One region of the Microbispora rosea genome, then DNA from elsewhere that is predicted to be linked to it. Evidence: riboswitches for the same ligand, from Rfam matches in the RefSeq annotation. Region 1 holds a riboswitch; the other holds the start of a gene.
What was found. Region 1 has a riboswitch for thiamine pyrophosphate ahead of ACIBK1_RS03505 (purine-cytosine permease family protein). Riboswitches for the same ligand answer to the same signal wherever they lie in the genome.

Region 1 (8,806 bases):
ATGCCCCGCTTACTCGGCCGGGAAACCGTGCCCCGGATCACAGCTTGTGCACATTGGACAATAGTTCAGTCCTTAAGTGGTGACGCCACGCTCCGATCTGTCTTATCAGGATGAAGATCCTGCGGAGTTCAACACCAGCCGCATCCGGGTTCCCCCACCGGATCGGGCCAGCGCGGCGACGTCTCCGCCCTGGGCGCGGGCGAGGTTGCGCACGATGTAGAGCCCGAGCCCGACCCCGCCGAACCTGCGCCGGTTGCCGCTGTCGGCCTGGACGAACCGCTCGAAGATCCGCTCCCGGTCGCCCGCCGCGATGCCCACTCCCTCGTCGTCCACCACCAGCACGACCCGGTCGTCCTCCGGCCACGCCTCGACCCGGATCAGGCCGCCGTCGGGGGAGTACTTGAACGCGTTCTCCAGCAGCTGGGCGAGGAGGATGTCGGTGGCCAGCGCGTCCCCGTACACGAAGGGGAGATCGGGTGGGATGTCGACCTCCAGCCGGTGCCGGTCGGACAGCACCGGCAGCCCGAGCGTCGCCGCGTGCACCCGGGCGGCCAGGTCGAAGGGCTCGACCCTGACCTTCAGCTCCTCCGCGCCCGCCCGCGCGCCGAGCAGCAGGTGGTCCATGAGCTGCCCGAGCGAGCGGGCGCGCTCGGCGATCGTGTGGACCGCCGAACGCCGCTCCTCGTCGGACAGGTGGTCCCACCGCGAGTCGAGCGTGCTGGCGAAGCCGTGCACGATCGTGATCGGCGTACGCAGCTCGTGGCTGGTGGTGGCGAGGAACAGGTCCTTGGCCTCCTCCAGCTCCTTGGCCCTGGTGACGTCGCGGAAGTCGACGACGGTCTCCCCCGTCTCCCGGATCTCCGCGCACAGCACGTCGAGCCATCGGCCGGACGGGAGCTGGAAGGTGAGCTTCTCCCCCGGCGCCGGCAGCGGGAAGGGCAACGGCCTGCCGATGACCCGGTCCGCCGGGTGGTCCGTCAGCTCGGCCGCCGCAGGGTTCCACCGGACGACCGCGCCCGCGCCGTCCAGCACCGCGATGCCGTCGGCGCTGGCGTCGAAGACGGCCCGCTCGTGGGCGCGCTGCCGCACCGCGTCCTGGTAGGCCATGGCGTTGGCGACCGCGATGCCGGCGTGCCCGGCGAGGAGTTCGAGCAGTTCGAGCTCCAGATGGCTCGCCTTGCGCCGGGCGAACAACGCGTAGAGCGCTCCATAGGGACGCCCGCCCACGGCGGCGATGCCGACGGCGATCGTGTGCAGGCCGGGCACCCGCGCCCAGATCAGGTCCTGAAAGCCCTCGGGGCCGGTCTCGAGCAGCACGGTCTTGCCGGTGCGCAGCAGCTTGGCGACCAGGCTGGTGTGCAGCCCCGCGGTGGCCCCGCGCAGCGTCTCCGGCAACTGGTGGACGCCGACCAGGCGCAGCCGCTCCCCCTCGATGGACACGAAACCGCCGGCGTCGGCGCCGGTCAGCTCGGTCAGGCTCGCGGCGATGCGGTCGAGCACGACGGGCAGGTCGAGCTCGGCGTTGATGTCGCCGACCACGTCCGTCAGCCGCCGCACCAGTCGGGCGCGGCGCACCATCCTGCCGTGCGCGGCGTCGTCGTCCTCGGCGGCGTGGTAGACGCTCACGTAGCCCAGCAGGACGCCGGACGGCGAGCACAACGCGCTCGTGTCCACCCGCAGATCGAGCAGCCGCCCGTCGCGGTGGAGGCGCTTGGTGGTCAGCGACACCCGGCCGCCCGCGCGTACGCGTTCGAGCACGGCGTTGTGCTCGGCCATCAGCTCGTCGGGCACAAGCGGGGCCCGCCTGCCCAGCAGATCGGACGCGGGCCAGCCGAACAGCCGCTCGGCCGCCGCGTTCCAGTTCAGCACCGCCAGGTCGCGGTCGAGCGCGACGATCGCGTCGGGGGAGCCGGCCAGGACCGCACGCGCGAGGCCCTCATCGGCGTCGTCGAGGATCGCGTCGCCGAAAGCCGCGTCGCCCAGGGCGGCATCATCCAGAGCAGCGTCATCCAGGGCAACGGCGCCGGAAGCCGGATGGCCGTCGTCGGCGGAAGCCGCGTCGCCCAGGGCAGCGACGTCCGGAGCCCCGGCGTCCGCACCCGCGGCGTCCGCACCCACGGCGTCCGGGACCGCGGCGTCCGGGACCGCGGGGGCGAGGTCCGCCGCCCGGCCGTCCACGCTGCTGTCACCCACGTCCCCATCGTGCCGTCTTTCACCTTTTGATCTTGGGGTTTTCCGTCACCTCGCGACCGCTCCGATACGCTGCCTGCACGCAGAGAAGAGAAAGTGGGGCGCCCATGTCCACCGAGGACCTCGAAGCCCTGCTCCGCGTGACCTCGCCGGGCTACGTCGGCGTGACCCCGCCCGAGGTCGCCTTCGGCACCATGGACGCGCCGGTGGGCCGCCTGGTCCTCGCGGTGACCGCGCGCGGCGTGCTGGCCTGCACCTACGAGGACGAGCACGAGGTCTTCGCCCGAGTCTCCCGCGCCGTCGGCTCGTTCATCGGGCCCGACCCGCGCCGCATCGATCCCCTGCGCAGGGAACTGGACGCGTACTTCACGGGCAGGCTGCGCACCTTCTCCCTTTCCGTTGACCTGCGCCTGGTCACCGGCTTCAGCCGTACGGTGATCCAGCTCATGCCGGCCGTGCCGTACGGCAGCGTCACCACCTATCAGGAGATCGCCGAGCGGATCGGGCGGCCGCAGGCGCCCCGCGCGGTGGCCAACGCCCTGGCCGGCAACCCCGTCTGCCTGCTCCTGCCGTGCCACCGGGCGGTGGATGGTCCCGGCTCGCTCGGCGGGTACGCCGGCGGCCCTGCGGCCAAGGAGCACCTGCTCCGCCTGGAGGGCGCTCTCTAGCCGGGTAGTTCCGAGAGCCGGCATCGCCTGGAGCACCCGCCGAGGGTCAGGTGCGGCGGGCGGCCCCGACGGTGCGCTCGGCGCGTACGGCGAGGTCGTCGCGCACAGGATGCAGCACAGGATGCGGCGCGGCATGCGGCGCGGGCTGCCGGCGTCCAGGAGCGCGCGCCGAGGGCGGCGAGGGCCTCGGGGTCCTCGGGGCTCAGTGCGGGTGCGTTCGAGACCGATCTCACCTTGAGAGGCGCCGGCCAAGACCATGCGCACGCTATCTTCCCGACGCACTGTTGGTATGTTTACCAACGGCGCGTCGGGAAGTCGGGGCGCTCGTCGTCCCTGAATTCCTGCTTCTGAGGAGTGTCATGTTCCTGGCCTGGCGCGAGCTGGTCTTCGCCCGCGCACGCTTCGGCCTGATGGGCGGAGTCGTCGCCCTCATCGCGATCCTCGTCGTGCTGCTGTCCGGCCTCTCCTCCGGGCTCGTCAACGACGGCGTCTCCGGGCTCAAGCGGTTGCCCGTCACCGCGTTCGCCTTCGCCGAGGGCACCAAGACCGACTCCGCCTTCTCCCGCAGCACCGTCAACGTGAGCCAGGCCGAGGTGTGGAAGGGCCGCGACGACATTGGCGACGCCGCGCCGTTCGGCAACACGCTGGTCAACGCCAAGGCCACGACCTCCGCCGGCGCGCAGGTGCCGATCGACCTGGCCCTGTTCGGCGTCGATCCCGGCTCCTTCCTCGCACCCTCCGTCTCCGACGGCGCCGGACTCGGCGACCCCGACGGGATCGTGGTCAGCAAGACCGTCTTGGACGAGGGCGTGGCGATCGGCGACACCGTCGTCGTCGACCGCCTCGGCACCCGGCTCAAGGTCGTCGGCACCACCGGCGACCAGCGCACCTTCGGGCATGTCGACGTGGCGTACCTGCCGTTGCGCACCTGGCAGCAGGTGCACGCCGGCGCCGGGCCGGGAGACGAGGTGCGTGACGGGGCATACGAGGAGGCCACGGCCATCGCCCTGCGCGCCCGGGACGGAAACCGGATCGACCTGCCCGGCGGCGACGCCGCGGCGGGCACCACGAGCATGACGCTCGGGGAGTCCTTCAACGCCTCCCCCGGCTACTCCGCCGAGACCTCCACGCTCACGCTGATCCAGGTCTTCCTGTACGCCATCTCCGCGCTCGTCGTCGGGACGTTCTTCACTGTGTGGACGATCCAGCGCAAACACGAGCTCGCCGTCATACGGGCCATGGGCGCCTCGACCGGCTATCTCATGCGGGACACGCTGATCCAGGCGACCGTCATCCTGACCGTGTCCACCGCCGTCGGCTTCCTGATCGGGGTGGGCGGCGGCAGCCTGCTCACCACGACTCCCATGCCGTTCCTGCTGGAGGTGGGGCCGATCGTCCTCGCCGCCCTGCTCCTCATCGGCCTCGGCCTCGCCGGCGCCGTGGCGGCCGTGGGCCGCATCGTCCGCGTCGACCCGCTCGCAGCCCTGGGAGGGCAAAGATGACCACCAGCTCGACGTCCCCGCGCCCGGACTCGCTCCGGTCCGGCGCTCAGGAACGCGGCGGCCTGCTGGTGGAGGGCGTCACCCTGACCCTCGGCGACGGGGACGCCACGGTCACCGCGCTCGACGACGTGCACCTCGGGGTGGCGCCCGGCGAGTTCGTCGCCATCGTCGGGCCGTCCGGCTCAGGCAAGTCGAGCCTGCTCGCCGTCGCCGGCGCGCTCACCACGCCGGACACCGGCCGGGTGCTGCTCGACGGCGTCGACATCACCCGGGCGAGCACCCGCGAGAAGGCGCGGCACCGCCGCGAACGGATCGGGTTCGTCTTCCAGTCCGGCAACCTCATCCCGGCCCTCACCGCGCTCGACCAGCTCCGCTTCGCGCTCGACGTGGGGGGCAAACGCCCGGCCGACGGTCACGACCCGCGAGAGCTGCTCGACCGGGTGGGCATGGGGCACCGCGCCGGGCATCGTCCCCACCAGTTGTCCGGCGGCGAGCGGCAGCGCGTGGGCATCGCCCGCGCACTCGTCACGCGTCCGGCTGTGCTTCTCGTGGACGAGCCGACCGCCGCGCTCGACCGCGCCCGCAGCGACGACATCGTCACGCTCCTCGCGCACGAGACGCACGAGTCCGCCGTCGCGACGATCATGGTCACCCACGATCACGATGTGCTCGGCCACTGCGATCGCGTCCTGTCGATGGTGGATGGGAGACTGTCGGAATAGGCCGACCACGGTGGAGGGGAGCAGGTGCCACGCATCCGGGCGTCTACCGTTGCCGAGCATCGGGCCGCCCAGCACCGGGCGCTGCTCGACGCCGCCAGGCAGATCCTCGCGGAGACCGGCCGGCCGCCGACGCTGACCCGGGTCGCGGAGCGCGCCGGGCTGGCCCGCCCCAGTCTCTACCAGTACTTCCGGTCCTCAGAGGACCTGCTGAACGCGCTGGTGGAGGACGTCTTCCCCCGCTGGTCGGCGGGGGTCGCCGCGGCGATGGACGCCGCCGCGACCCCCGGCGACCGCGTGCTCGCCTACGTGCTGACCAACTTCGAGCTCATCAGCGAGGGTGAGCACGCGCTGGCCACCGTCCTCGCGGAGGTCGCGCCGGGCGACACGGTCGCCGAGCAGAGCCGTGCCATGCACCGGCAGCTCCTGGAGCCGCTCGTGCGGGCGCTGCGCGATCTCGGCGTCTCCGCGGTGCCCGAGACCGCGGAGATGATCAACGCCATCGTGTTCGCCGGGTCCCGGCTGATCGAGTCCGGCACCGACCTGCAGACCGCCTGGGAGTCCGCACGGGCGCTGCTGGAACCGTTCGTGCGCACCGCGGGCACGACCGTCCGCCCGTCCTGACCCGCCGGACGCGCCCTCGAACGGCTCGTGGAGCGTCAGGTGAGGCTCGATGAACTCAACGGCGCGACCGCAGGCGGCGGGCCGGGACGGACAGCGCCACGGTCGCCAGCGCGGCCACCAGGAACGCGGCGAGCGCGGCGTTCATCCAGGGCTGGTGGACGAACCCGAGGGCGAGGCGGACCTCGGTCCAGATCCCGTCCCACCAGCCGACGGTCGGGGTGGAGGTCACGATCCAGTACGCCGCGAACCCGAGGATCCACGGCACGACCATGAGCCAGCGCGAGGGGGCGTCCTCGGCCGTGTTCCACCGGGCGGCCCCGCCGAGCAGGAAGTAGTCCACCACGAGCACGGCGAACATCGGCACGAACACCGCCCCGATCACGCTCAGGAACGCGCCGTAGGAGTTCACGTCGGCGAACAGCGCGATCAGCGTGGTGAGCACGCCGATCACGACCGAGATCACCCGGCGGTCCCAGCGCGGCGCGAGGTTCTGGATCGACACGGTCGTCGAGTAGACGTTCGCGAACGACTGGTCGGCCTCGCGCAGCACCAGGATGCCGAAGAACACGACCCCGAGAGGGGCGGCCACGAACGGGTCCCACACCTTGTCCCCGTCGTTGCCGACCAGGGCGAGCGCGGCGATGCCGAGGGCCAGGCAGGCCACCTGGGCGATCGTGTATCCGGCGACCACGCCGGTGAACGCCGCGCCGCTCGACCGCGAGTGCCTGGCGTAGTCGGCGGCCATCGGCACCCACGACACCGACAGCGCGATGACGTAGTCGACGGCGGGGGCGAAGGCGTCCCAGGTGCCGCCCCCCACGGACGGCCCCTGCCGGAACAGGGCGATCGACAGCCAGATCATCGCGATCACCACGCCCGCCGTGACGTACCGCCGCAGCAGCCGCAGCGCGCCGAGCGGCCGGATCGTCAGCGCGATCGTCAACGCACCCGCCGCCACCGCCCACACCGCGTACGGCACCGCCGTGCCGAACAGCGCCTGCGCGCCGTTGGCGATGACCCACAGCTCGAAGGCGCCCCAGCCGAGCATCTGCACGATGTTCAGCACGGTCGGGATGTACGAGAGCCGGGCCCCGAACAGGCCACGCAGCAGCACCATCGCGGGCCGCCCGGTGCGTACGCCGGGGATCGCGGCCAGGCCGACCATCGCGGTCCCGAGCAGGCTGCCGACGACGGCGGCGAGCACCGCCGCGGTGAACGTGAGCGGCTTGCCGCCCAGCGGGTCGAGCAGGAACAACGCGCCCGAGAAGCCGAGGAGGCTGACGCCGAGGTTGGCCCAGAAGGCACCCTGGTCGAGCAGGCCCAGCGTCCTCGGGGCTTCCTCGTCCAGAGTGAGCGGAACCTCCGCGTGCACGTCGTCGACGACGGCAGAAGTCATCACACGCTCCCTACGCCGGCATTATCCGGACAGGTTCATGCGGTCGGCGGCACGAGTTCGATCCGCCCTCTCAGCCCGGTCACGCCCGAGCTCCCGCGGGGTATTGATGATGTCTTTGGGATTATGACACTTCTTTGACCGTTTTCCTACGCCGCCCCCGTCCTACGCCACGTAGGGCGCCTCGCCGGTCTCGCTCACCATCGGGCGCCCGACGGCGGCCCAGGACCGCATGCCGCCGTCCACGTTCACGGCGTCCCGGCCGATGTGGTTGAGCCACATCGCGGCGTGCGCCGACCGGCCGCCGACCCGGCAGACCACGTACACCGGCCGGTCGTGCGGCACCTCGTCCGCCCGCGTCTGCAGCTCGCCGAGCGGGATGTGGACGGCGCCGGGCGCGTGGCCCGCCACCCACTCCTCGTTCTCGCGCACGTCCAGCAGGTACGCGTCCTCGGGCAACGCGTCGGGGGCGATTTCCGGCAATGTCATGCGCCCATTGTGACGGCACGCCACCGATGCCCGGGCCCAGGCGGCGAGCTGTGACCCACGGTGATCCGCGGACCGCGCCCTTTCAGTCCCGCCTACTTCAGCAGGCGCGACATGCGGCGGTCGGCCAGCGGCTTGCCGCCGGTCTGGCAGGTCGGGCAGTACTGCAGCGACGAGTCGGCGAACGACACCTCCCTGATCGTGTCGCCGCACACCTCGCACGCCTCGCCCGTACGGCCGTGCACGCGCAGGCCCGACTTCTTCTCCGACTTGAGGTCCTTGGCCGCCAGCCCCCTGGCCCGCTCGACGGCGTCCCGCAACGTGCTCACGATCGCGTCGTGCAGGTCGGCGACCTGGCCGTCCGTCAGCGTTCCGGCGATCTTGAAGGGGGACATCTTCGCGACGTGCAGCACCTCGTCGGAGTAGGCGTTGCCGATGCCCGCGATCACCTTCTGGTCCCGCAGCAGGCCCTTGATCTGCGCGCGGCTGCCGCCCACGATCGTCTTGAGCAGGTCCGGCGTGAAGTCCTCGGCCAGCGGGTCGGGCCCGAGGCCGGCGATGCCGGGAACGTCCTCGGGATCGCGCACCGCGTAGACGGCCAGGCGCTTCTGCGTGCCCGCCTCGGTCAGCTCGAACCCGGGGGCGCGGCCGTCCTCGCCCGGCGACAACCTCACCCGGACCGCGAGCGGGCCCTTGCCCGGCCGCACCGGTTTGGCGCCGGTGAGGTCGTCACGCCAGCGCAGCCAGCCGCCGCGGGCGAGATGGGTGACGAAGTGCAGGCCGTCGCAGTCGACGTCGAGGAACTTGCCGTGCCGCGCCACGCCGGTGACGAGCAGCCCGGCGAGCGCGGTGACGGGCGGGTCGACGGTCTTGAGCGCCTGGAAGGCGGTCACGTCCACCCCGATGACGGCACGGCCGACGGCGTGCTCGCGGAGGAACTCGGCGAGCGCCTCGACCTCGGGCAGCTCCGGCATGCCCTCACACTAACCCCGGCCGGTCAGGGGACGTCCCAGAACGCGAGTTCGTGCTCCATGCCGCGGACGAACATCTCCCGGGCGCGCGCCGGGTCCGGAGCCGCCTCGTCGATCATCACGGCGATGCGCGCGGCGAGGGCGGCGAACCCGGGGTCGGCGTAGGTGTCCACCCAGGCGCGGTAGCGCGGCTCGGCCGGCGGATCGGCGGCCAGGATCCGGCCGAGCGTCGAATAGCCCCACATGCAGGGGT
Region 2 (8,806 bases), on a different contig from region 1:
CGGCCACCCCCGCCCAGACGGCGGTCGTACGGGACCTGCTCGGCGACCCCGAGCTGGACGCCGACGGGGTCGGGCGGCTGCGCGCGGTGATCGAGGAGACCGGCGCGCTGGCCGCGTGCGAAGGCATGATCAAGCGCTACCTCGACGACGCGCTCCACGCCCTCGGCCAGGCGCCGATCGAGGAGGAGGCCCGCACGGCACTGGCCGCCCTGGCCGTGGCCGCCACGTCGCGCCGCACCTGAGGCGCGCGGCCCGCCGTAGCCGACGCGTGTTCCGCCGTACCCGACGCGAGCTTCCTGCTCAGAGCGGGACGGCGGACAGCCGGGCCTTGAGCGCGGCGGCGGCGGCGCCCGGATCGTCGGCCTCGGTGATCGCCCGGACGACCACGGCGCGGCGCACGCCGCGCGCCATCACCTCGTCGAGGTTGCCCAGGTCGATGCCGCCGATGCCGAACCACGGCCGGTCGGCGCCCAGGCCCGCGGCATGCTCCAGCAGCGCGGGGCCGGGCGCCGGGCGGCCGGGCTTGGTGGGCGTGGGCCAGATCGGCCCGCAGCAGAAGTAGTCCACGCCCGGCTCCACGGCGGCGGCCGACGCCTCGGCCGCCGAGTGCGTGGACCTGCCGATGAGGACATCGGGACCGAGGATCTCCCGCGCCACCGGGACCGGGAGGTCGTCCTGGCCGAGGTGCAGGATGTCGGGCCGGGCGGCGTAGGCCACATCCGCCCGGTCGTTGACCGCCAGCAGCGCACCGTGCCTGTCGCAGGCCGCGCGGAAGACCTCGAGCAGGTCCAGCTCCTCGCGCGCCTCCAGGCCCTTCTCCCTGAGCTGCACGATGTCCACCCCGCCGGACAGGACCGCGTCGAGGAATTTCTCCAGGTCGCCGCGGTCCCTCCTGCCGTCAGTGCAGAGGTAGAGCCTGGCCTGCGCGAGCCGCTTTCGCCGGATGTCGTCCACCCGACCACAATGCCATGCGGCGGCGGGGTCAGAAGCCGAGGGCCTGGGCCCTGCGCTTGACCTCGGTGTGCCGGCCCTTCACGATCGCGTCGATCGGGGCCCCGGGCAGCGAGTCGTCCGGGGTGAACAACCACCGGATCGACTCCACCTCGTCGTACCCGGCGTCGGACAGGACGGTGAGCGTGCCGGGCAGGCCCTTGAGCACCTCGCCGTCCACGATGAACACCGCCGGGATCTGCGGCTCGCCGCCACCCCGCCGGACGCCGACGAGCTTCTTGTCCTTGAGGAGCTGCTTGGCGCGGCCGACGTTGAGTCCCAGCTTCTTGGCGGCCTCCGAGAGGGGGAGCCACTCCCCTACCAGTTGGTCGGTCTCCCGGTCGATCTGCGCAACAGTAAGCGTCACGGAACCACCATTACCACATACGCGCTGCCGGGAAACACCTTGATTAGGCCATAATGCAGTCGCGTAGCGGCCGGGCCGGATCCACCACCCGCAGAGGATCGAGCCGCTGACCGCCCTCGACGATCTTCCGGCCCTGCACCACGTCGCGCGGCCGGTCGACGGTGAGCACCGCGGCGAGCCGGTCGTCCGCCGTCAGCCAGCACACCGCCCACTTCGCGTCCCTGCGCGGGTCGCCGCGCAGCACCATGCGGTCGCCGGCCTCCCGGTGACCGGCGAACTGCACCATGTGACCGAACTGCTCGGACCAGAAGTACGGCACGGGGTCATAGACCGCCTCCCCGCCCAGCAGGGTGGCGGCGGCCACGTCGGGGGCCTGGAGCGCGGTGTCCCAGTGCTCGACGCGCAGCCGGGAGCCGAACCTGCGCGACCACCAGCTCGCGCAGTCGCCCACCGCGACCACGTTGGGCAGCGACGTGCGCAGGTGCTCGTCGACCACCACCCCGTCGTCGACGCGGACCGCCGACCCCTTCAGCCAGTCGACGGCGGGGCGCACCCCGACGCCGGTGACGACCACGTCGGCCGGGACCCGGGCGCCGGACATGAGCGTCAGGCCGTCGGGGTCCACGGTGCCGACCAGCGCCCCGAGGCGCAGCTCGACGCCCGCCTGCGCGTACCAGCCGGTGGTGTGGCTGCCCACGGCGGGCCCGAGGGCCACGGCGAGCGGGCTCTCCCCCGCTTCCACGACGGTCACCGCGCAACCGGCCCTGGCCGCCGCGGTCGCGACCTCCGCGCCGATCCAGCCGGCCCCGACGACGGCCACGCGGGCGCCGGGGACCAGCCGCTCGCGCAGCGCGAGCGCGTCCTCGATCGTGCGCAGCACGTGCTGACGGCCCTCCCCGCGCAGGCGGATCGGCGTGGCGCCGGTGGCGATGACCAGGCCGTCGTATTCCAGCTCGCCCTCGGTCGTCTCCAGCACGCCGTCGCGCAGGCCCTTGGCCGCCGTGCCGAGACACAGCCGTACGTCGAGGGCGTCGAGGTCGGAGTCGACGACAGTGGAGTCGGTCTCTCCGAGCAGCACCGCCTTCGACAGCGGCGGCCGGTCATAGGGGCGATGGTGTTCCTCGCCGATGAGCGTGATGCGTCCGGTGAACCCACGGAACCTCAACGCCTCGATGCTTCGCACGCCGGCCAGGCCGGCACCCACCACCACGACGTGATCCACAGCTTGACCATAGATTGTCAACGGGGGCCCTGGCCAACGGGGCCCCCATAACGAGTTGGGTAATTGACGCGCACTTCCACGGGGGCCCGCATTGTGAGCCCCGCGCCTTTCACCGCGTCTTCCCACCGCGCGTTCTCACATCGCGTTGTCACATCGCGTTCTCACCGGAGCACGCGCAGCCGGATGTTCGTCGCGTGCGGCACATGCGAGACGCAGGTCCGTTCGAGCCGGACCCGGGCCCCGCCGGGGCGGGAGAACAGCCGGACGCCGTCGCCGAGCATCACGGGCGCCACGCACACGAATATCTCGTCGAGCAGGCCCGCGTCGAGGCACTGCGCGGCGACGTCGGCGCCGAGCACGTTGACATACCTGTCCCCGGCGGCCGCCCTGGCCGCCTCGACGGCGGCGCCGAGGTCCGTCACGAAGGTCACGCCGGGCACCGGCGCGGCCGGGACATCGTGGGTGAGCACGATCTGCGGCCCGCTCCACGCGCCGCCGAACGCGCCCTCCTTCGGGGTGCCGCGGTTCGGGTCGTCGCCCCGGAAGGTGCGGTTGCCGACGAGCAGCGCGCCGATGTCGCCGACGAGCCCGTCCGCGTCCGGATTGGGCCCGAGATATTCGGTCAGCCAGGACATGTCGCCGCCCGGCCCGGCGATGAAGCCGTCCAGGGACATGGTGGCCGAATACAGCATCGTGGCCATGAGGTGCCTCCGCAGAGTCGTTGAACGTCCGGTCTCCTATGACGGCGGCCGGCCCCCGTACTCATCGGTCCGGCGATCGCCCGTTATAGGCGGCGTACTACCCTTATGGGGGTAAGACGCGCGGGAGCCCGGCGGACCGGGCTGAGAGGAGAGCGTGAGGCTCTCGACCGCCCCGACCTGATCCGGGTAATGCCGGCGAAGGGAGCGCTGTGTCCCGCACACCGCCATCCGGCGTCCAGTCCGGCTACGACGTCGTGATCGTGGGCGGCGGGGTGGCGGGCCTGGCCGCGGCCTGGCGCACCGCCCGGCGCGGCCTGTCGGCGGCGGTGATCGACCCCTCGCCCGGAGGCGGGGCCACCCACGCGTCGGCGGGGATGCTCGCGCCGGTCAGCGAGGTGACCTACACGGAGGAGCCCCTGCTGCGGCTCGGTCTCGCGTCGCTGGCGGCCTGGCCGGCGTTCCGGGCGGAGCTTGAGGACGAGACCGGCGCCGACCTCGACTACCGGACCGAGGGCACGCTGGATGTCGCCCGCGGCGCGGACGACATGGCCGTCCTCGACGACCTCGCGGCCTTCGAGCGGACGCTCGGCCTGCGGGTCGAGCGGCTCACCGGGCGCGAGTGCCGCTCCTTCGAGCCGATGCTCTCCCCCTCCGTACGCGGTGGGCTGCTGGCCCGCGACGACGCCTGGGTCAACCCGCGCAGGGTCGTGCGCGCCCTGCTCACGGCGTTCGAGAAGGCGGGCGGCACGCTCGTGAACGAGCGCGTCGCCGGAATCGACGCCCAGGGGCCGGGCGCCCCCCGCGTACGGCTGGAGTCCGGCGGCGCCGTCACGGCCGGCCAGGTCGTCGTGGCGGCCGGGTCGTGGTCGGCGTCCCTGCTGCCCGGCCTGCCGGTGCGCCCGGTCAAGGGCGAGATCCTCCGGCTGCGCGGGCCACGCGGCTTCCTCACCCGGTGCGTCAGGGGGCTGGTGCACGGCTCCCCCGCCTACCTGGTCCCCCGCGGCGACGGAGAGATCACCCTGGGCGCCACCACCCAGGAGATGGGGTACGACGCGCGGGTCACCGCCGGAGGCGTGTACGAGCTGCTGCGCGACGCCCGCGAACTGGTGCCCGGCATCACCGAGCTCGAACTGGCCGAGACGACGACCGGCTTCCGCCCGGGCACGCCCGACAACCTTCCGCTCATCGGTCCCGCCGGGCCGCCCGGCGTGCTCGCGGCGACCGGGCACGGACGCAACGGGGTGCTGCTGTCCCCGGTCACCGCCGACGCCGTCGCCGCGTTCCTCACCGGCGACGAGGTGCCCCCGGTCGCCCGGTTCTGCGATCCAGGGAGATTCAGCCAATGAAAGTCACGATCAACGGAAGCGCGGCCGAACTGCCGGACGGCGCCACGATCGGCGACGCCGTACGGACCCTCACGGCCCTCACGTCGGGGGTCGCGGTGGCGCTGAACGGCGAAGTCGTGAGCCGGAGCGCCTGGGACTCCACCCAGGTCGCCGACGGCGACGGCGTCGAAGTGCTCACGGCCGTGCAGGGAGGGTGAGCATGACCGACGACGTCCTCGTGCTGGGCGGGGAGAAGTTCACCTCGCGGCTCATCATGGGCACCGGCGGCGCACCGTCGCTGGAGGTGCTCGACCAGGCGCTGGAGGCCTCCGGCACCGAGCTGACGACCGTCGCGATGCGCAGGCTCGACCCGGAGTCCCGCGGTTCGGTGCTCGACCTGCTGCGCGCTCGCGGCATCAGGGTGCTGCCGAACACGGCGGGCTGCTTCACCGCCGGGGAGGCGGTGCTGACCGCCCGCCTGGCCCGCGAGGCGCTGGAGACCGACTGGGTCAAGCTGGAGGTCATCGCGGACGAGCGGACCCTGCTGCCCGACCCGATCGAGACCTTCGACGCCGCCGAGCGGCTGGTCGCCGACGGTTTCACGGTGCTGCCGTACATCGGCGACGACCCGGCGCTGGCCCGCAGGCTCCAGGACGCCGGGTGCGCGGCGGTGATGCCGCTCGGCGCCCCGATCGGCTCAGGGCTGGGCATCCGCAACCCGCACAGCATCGAGCTGATCGTCGAGGCCGCCACGGTGCCGGTGATTCTCGACGCCGGCATCGGCACGGCCAGCGACGCCGCGCTGGCGATGGAGCTGGGCTGCGACGCCGTGCTGCTGGCGACTGCCGTGACGCGGGCGCACCGGCCCGGCCTGATGGCCGCGGCCATGCGGCAGGCGGTCACGGCCGGGCGGCTCGCCCGTCTCGCCGGGCGCATCCCGCGCCGCCGCTACGCCGAGGCGTCCTCCCCCGCTCGCGCGTCCTGAATCCGCCACCCCCGCGACCAGCCGTCCTCCCCTCGCCCGCCTGCCCCGAACGTCTGCGCGGGCGGGGTGGACGGCGGCCGGTCCCTCGTCTGGTAAGCCCGGTTTTCGGAATCGGCATGGCTTTTCGGACGGCGCGGGAGGCGGCCGAATAGGTCTCGGTTTGGGATTCGGGAACACGCCCGGCGGCAAATCACCCGTAAACTCTGGCGAGTGGACACGACGCTAACCGACCCGCTCGTGGGGCAGTTGCTCGACGGGCGATACCGCGTCGAGTCCCGGATCGCCCGGGGTGGCATGGCCTCCGTCTACCTGGCTCTGGACGTCCGGCTCGACCGCACGGTCGCCGTCAAGGTGATGCACCGCTCGCTGGCCGAGGACCCGCAGTTCGTGCGGCGGTTCATCGGCGAGGCCAAGTCGGTGGCCAGCCTTTCGCACCCCAACATCGTGCAGGTCTTCGACCAGGGCACCGACGGGGCGCACGTCTACCTGTCGATGGAGTACGTCCCCGGCCGGACGCTGCGCGACGTCCTGCGCCGGCGCGGCCGTCTCCCGGCCCGCGAGGCCCTGGAGATGGTCATCCCGGTGCTCGCCGCCCTCGGCGCCGCCCATCAGGCCGGGCTCATCCATCGCGACGTCAAGCCCGAGAACGTGCTGCTCGCCGACGACGGCCGGGTGAAGGTCGTGGACTTCGGCCTGGCCCGCGCGATCGAGGCGACCAACCAGACCAAGACCGGCATGATGATCGGCACGATCGGCTACATGTCGCCCGAGCAGGTCACGACCGGCATGGCCGACGCGCGCAGCGACGTGTACGCCGCCGGGATCATGCTGTTCGAGCTGCTCACCGGGCGGCAGCCGTACACGGGCGAGACGCCGATGTCGGTCGCGTACCGGCACGTGCACGAGACCGTCCCCCCGCCGTCCTCGATCGTGCCCGACGCGCCGCCGGTGATCGACGCGCTCGTCGCCGCGGCCACCGACAAGGACCCCGCCGGGCGCCCGGCGGACGCGACCGCCATGCTCGTCGCCGCCGTCGAGATCCACCGCACGCTGCCGAAGACGGGGAACACCGGTGCGCACGCCGCGCGCCACGGGGCCCCGGACACCGGTGCCCACAGCGGCGTACGGACGGGCGCGCACCGGACCATCCCACCGGCCGGCGGGGCCTCGCCGTTCGGCACGGGGTCGCTCGGCACAGGGTCGTTTGGCACCGGGTCATTTGGCACCGGGTCGCTGGGCACAGGGCAGCACGCGCTCGCCGAGCCCGATTCATCGCTCGGCCACACGATGATCCAGCCGCGCTCGGAACTGGTGACCGGCCGGGCCGAGACGGGGCGACGCCGGGGACGCGGCAGGATCAGGCCCGTCTGGTTCGTCGCCGCGCTGGCCGTCGTCATGCTGGCGGGCATCGCCTTCACCGGCTGGTGGTTCTCCCAGGGCCGCTACACGAAGGTCCCCGACCTGGTGAACAAGCCCGTCACCGTCGCCAGGCAGGTGGCGCAGCAGGCCGGTTTCGAGGTCCGGGTCGGCGAGGCGCGGTTCGACGACAAGGTGCCGAAGGACATCGTCCTCGACACCGATCCGGGAGCGGGCGCCGAGGTGGTCAAGGGCTCGGTGCTCACCCTGATCCCGTCGGCCGGTCCGCAGTTGATCACCGTGCCGATAGTCGAGAAGCTCAGCCTTACGGACGCCCGGGCGAAGATCGCCGATGCCGGGCTGACCCCCGGGCGGGTGAGCAAGAGCGCGAGCGACACCATCCCCCGCGACCAGGTCATCCGCACCAACCCGCCGGTGGGCAAGCGCGTCAAGAAGGGCAGCACGGTCAACTTCGTCGTCAGCGCCGGACTGCTGATGCCGGACGTCACGCAGATGATGCGCGACCAGGCGGAGAAGTTCCTGCGTGAGAAGGGCTTCAACGTCCAGATCGACGAGACCACCGACGACGCCCCGCCGGGCACGGTGATCGCCCAGGACCCGCCCGGCGGCGCCGAAGTGGTGGCCGGGGCGACCGTCCATCTGACGGCCTCACGCGGCCCGGACCAGGGCTTCCACTGGCCGTGGGAGGTCAACCCCGCCGACCCCGGCCAGAGCCCGCCCGCCGTCGTCAACGTGCCCGACGTGCGCTTCAAGGCCATCAAGGACGCGGTGAACGAGCTGAAGGCGGCCGGCTTCAACGTCAAGACCCGCAGGCTGGTGGGCACCGACCGCGTGGTCGGCGAGAATCCGCTCGGCCAGCAGCCGCCGGGCACCACCATCACGCTCTGGCACTGACGCCTGGGACGGGCGTTCCCGCCGCCGTACCGGTCGCGGAGTCCTCCGAGGCCGTTCCACGGTGCGGAGCCCGGCCGGCGACGCCTGCCGGGAGCGGTGACAGGAGCCGTGCCGGGACACGGTCCCTGTCCCTGGCGAGTCCCGTGCCCGTACGAGTCTGGTGCGCGTGCGAGTCACCTCCGGCGGGTGGTGCTCGTGCGAACATGGGCCGGTGAGCGAGGCTCTGCCGGCACCCGCCGGCGTCGAACTCCTGGAGACTCGCCGGCTCCGCCTCGTCGAAGCCGCCGCGCCGCGGATCCCGCCCGACGAGCAGGCGGCCGTGAATCGCGCGTGGGACGAGGCGGTGCGGGCGAATCCGGCCCTCTTCGACGGACCGGCCGTGTCATGCGCGGGACTGCGACGGGGTGATCCGGACGGCCTGGTCATCACGTGGGCACGGACCACCTACCGGCTCCATGCCCTGCGCCGTGTCCCGGGCGCCGCAGTGTGGCTGCCGTCATTGTTCGTCAACGTCGTGCAGCCGACGGACGACGGGCGCCTCCTGGTGGTGCGGATGTCCTCGTGGACGGCCGCTCCGGGCCGCTGGCAACTGCCGGGTGGTTCCGCCGAACCTCCCGAGGACGACGGGCTCCTCGACGCGGCCGCCCTGCGCCGGCACGCCACGCGGGAACTGGCCGAGGAGATCGGCGCCGACACGGCGCCCGATGAACTGACCCTGTGGCTGATCATCCGGGACGAGGGTGGAAGCGTCGGCGTCCTGTTCCTCGCTCCGCCCCGGCCCGCGCCGTTCCTGCACGAACGATTCGCGGATCTCGTGGCGTCGGAGACGGCTCTGGGCCGCGACCCGGAGCTGGACCGGATCACCCTCGTCCGCTCCCCCGCCGAGCTCGCGCGGCTCAGCGGGCCTCACGCCGACTACCTGGAACCGGTCGTCCGCCGGTACGC

Region 2: linked by a shared signal. The riboswitch ahead of thiO (glycine oxidase ThiO) and the one ahead of ACIBK1_RS03505 (purine-cytosine permease family protein) in region 1 are both predicted to bind thiamine pyrophosphate.

Annotation. Positions count from the first base shown of each region.
Region 1 covers NZ_JBITJO010000001.1:728,640-737,445, reverse strand. The annotation lists gene ACIBK1_RS03530 (PAS domain-containing protein) at 106-1,956, opposite strand; gene ACIBK1_RS03525 (methylated-DNA--[protein]-cysteine S-methyltransferase) at 2,298-2,858, shown strand; gene ACIBK1_RS03520 (ABC transporter permease) at 3,218-4,360, shown strand; gene ACIBK1_RS03515 (ABC transporter ATP-binding protein) at 4,357-5,082, shown strand; gene ACIBK1_RS03510 (TetR/AcrR family transcriptional regulator) at 5,107-5,703, shown strand; gene ACIBK1_RS03505 (purine-cytosine permease family protein) at 5,759-7,099, opposite strand; TPP riboswitch at 7,089-7,206, opposite strand; gene ACIBK1_RS03500 (rhodanese-like domain-containing protein) at 7,262-7,585, opposite strand; gene ACIBK1_RS03495 (Fpg/Nei family DNA glycosylase) at 7,678-8,556, opposite strand; gene ACIBK1_RS03490 (TenA family protein) at 8,580-8,806, opposite strand, start outside.
Region 2 covers NZ_JBITJO010000006.1:276,063-284,868, forward strand. The annotation lists gene ACIBK1_RS26095 (polyprenyl synthetase family protein) at 1-242, shown strand, start outside; gene thiE (thiamine phosphate synthase) at 301-954, opposite strand; gene ACIBK1_RS26105 (Rv2175c family DNA-binding protein) at 983-1,357, opposite strand; gene ACIBK1_RS26110 (NAD(P)/FAD-dependent oxidoreductase) at 1,401-2,579, opposite strand; gene ACIBK1_RS26115 (dihydrofolate reductase family protein) at 2,741-3,280, opposite strand; TPP riboswitch at 3,391-3,501, shown strand; gene thiO (glycine oxidase ThiO) at 3,490-4,626, shown strand; gene thiS (sulfur carrier protein ThiS) at 4,623-4,823, shown strand; gene ACIBK1_RS26130 (thiazole synthase) at 4,826-5,590, shown strand; gene pknB (Stk1 family PASTA domain-containing Ser/Thr kinase) at 5,801-7,861, shown strand; gene ACIBK1_RS26140 (NUDIX hydrolase) at 8,073-8,806, shown strand, end outside.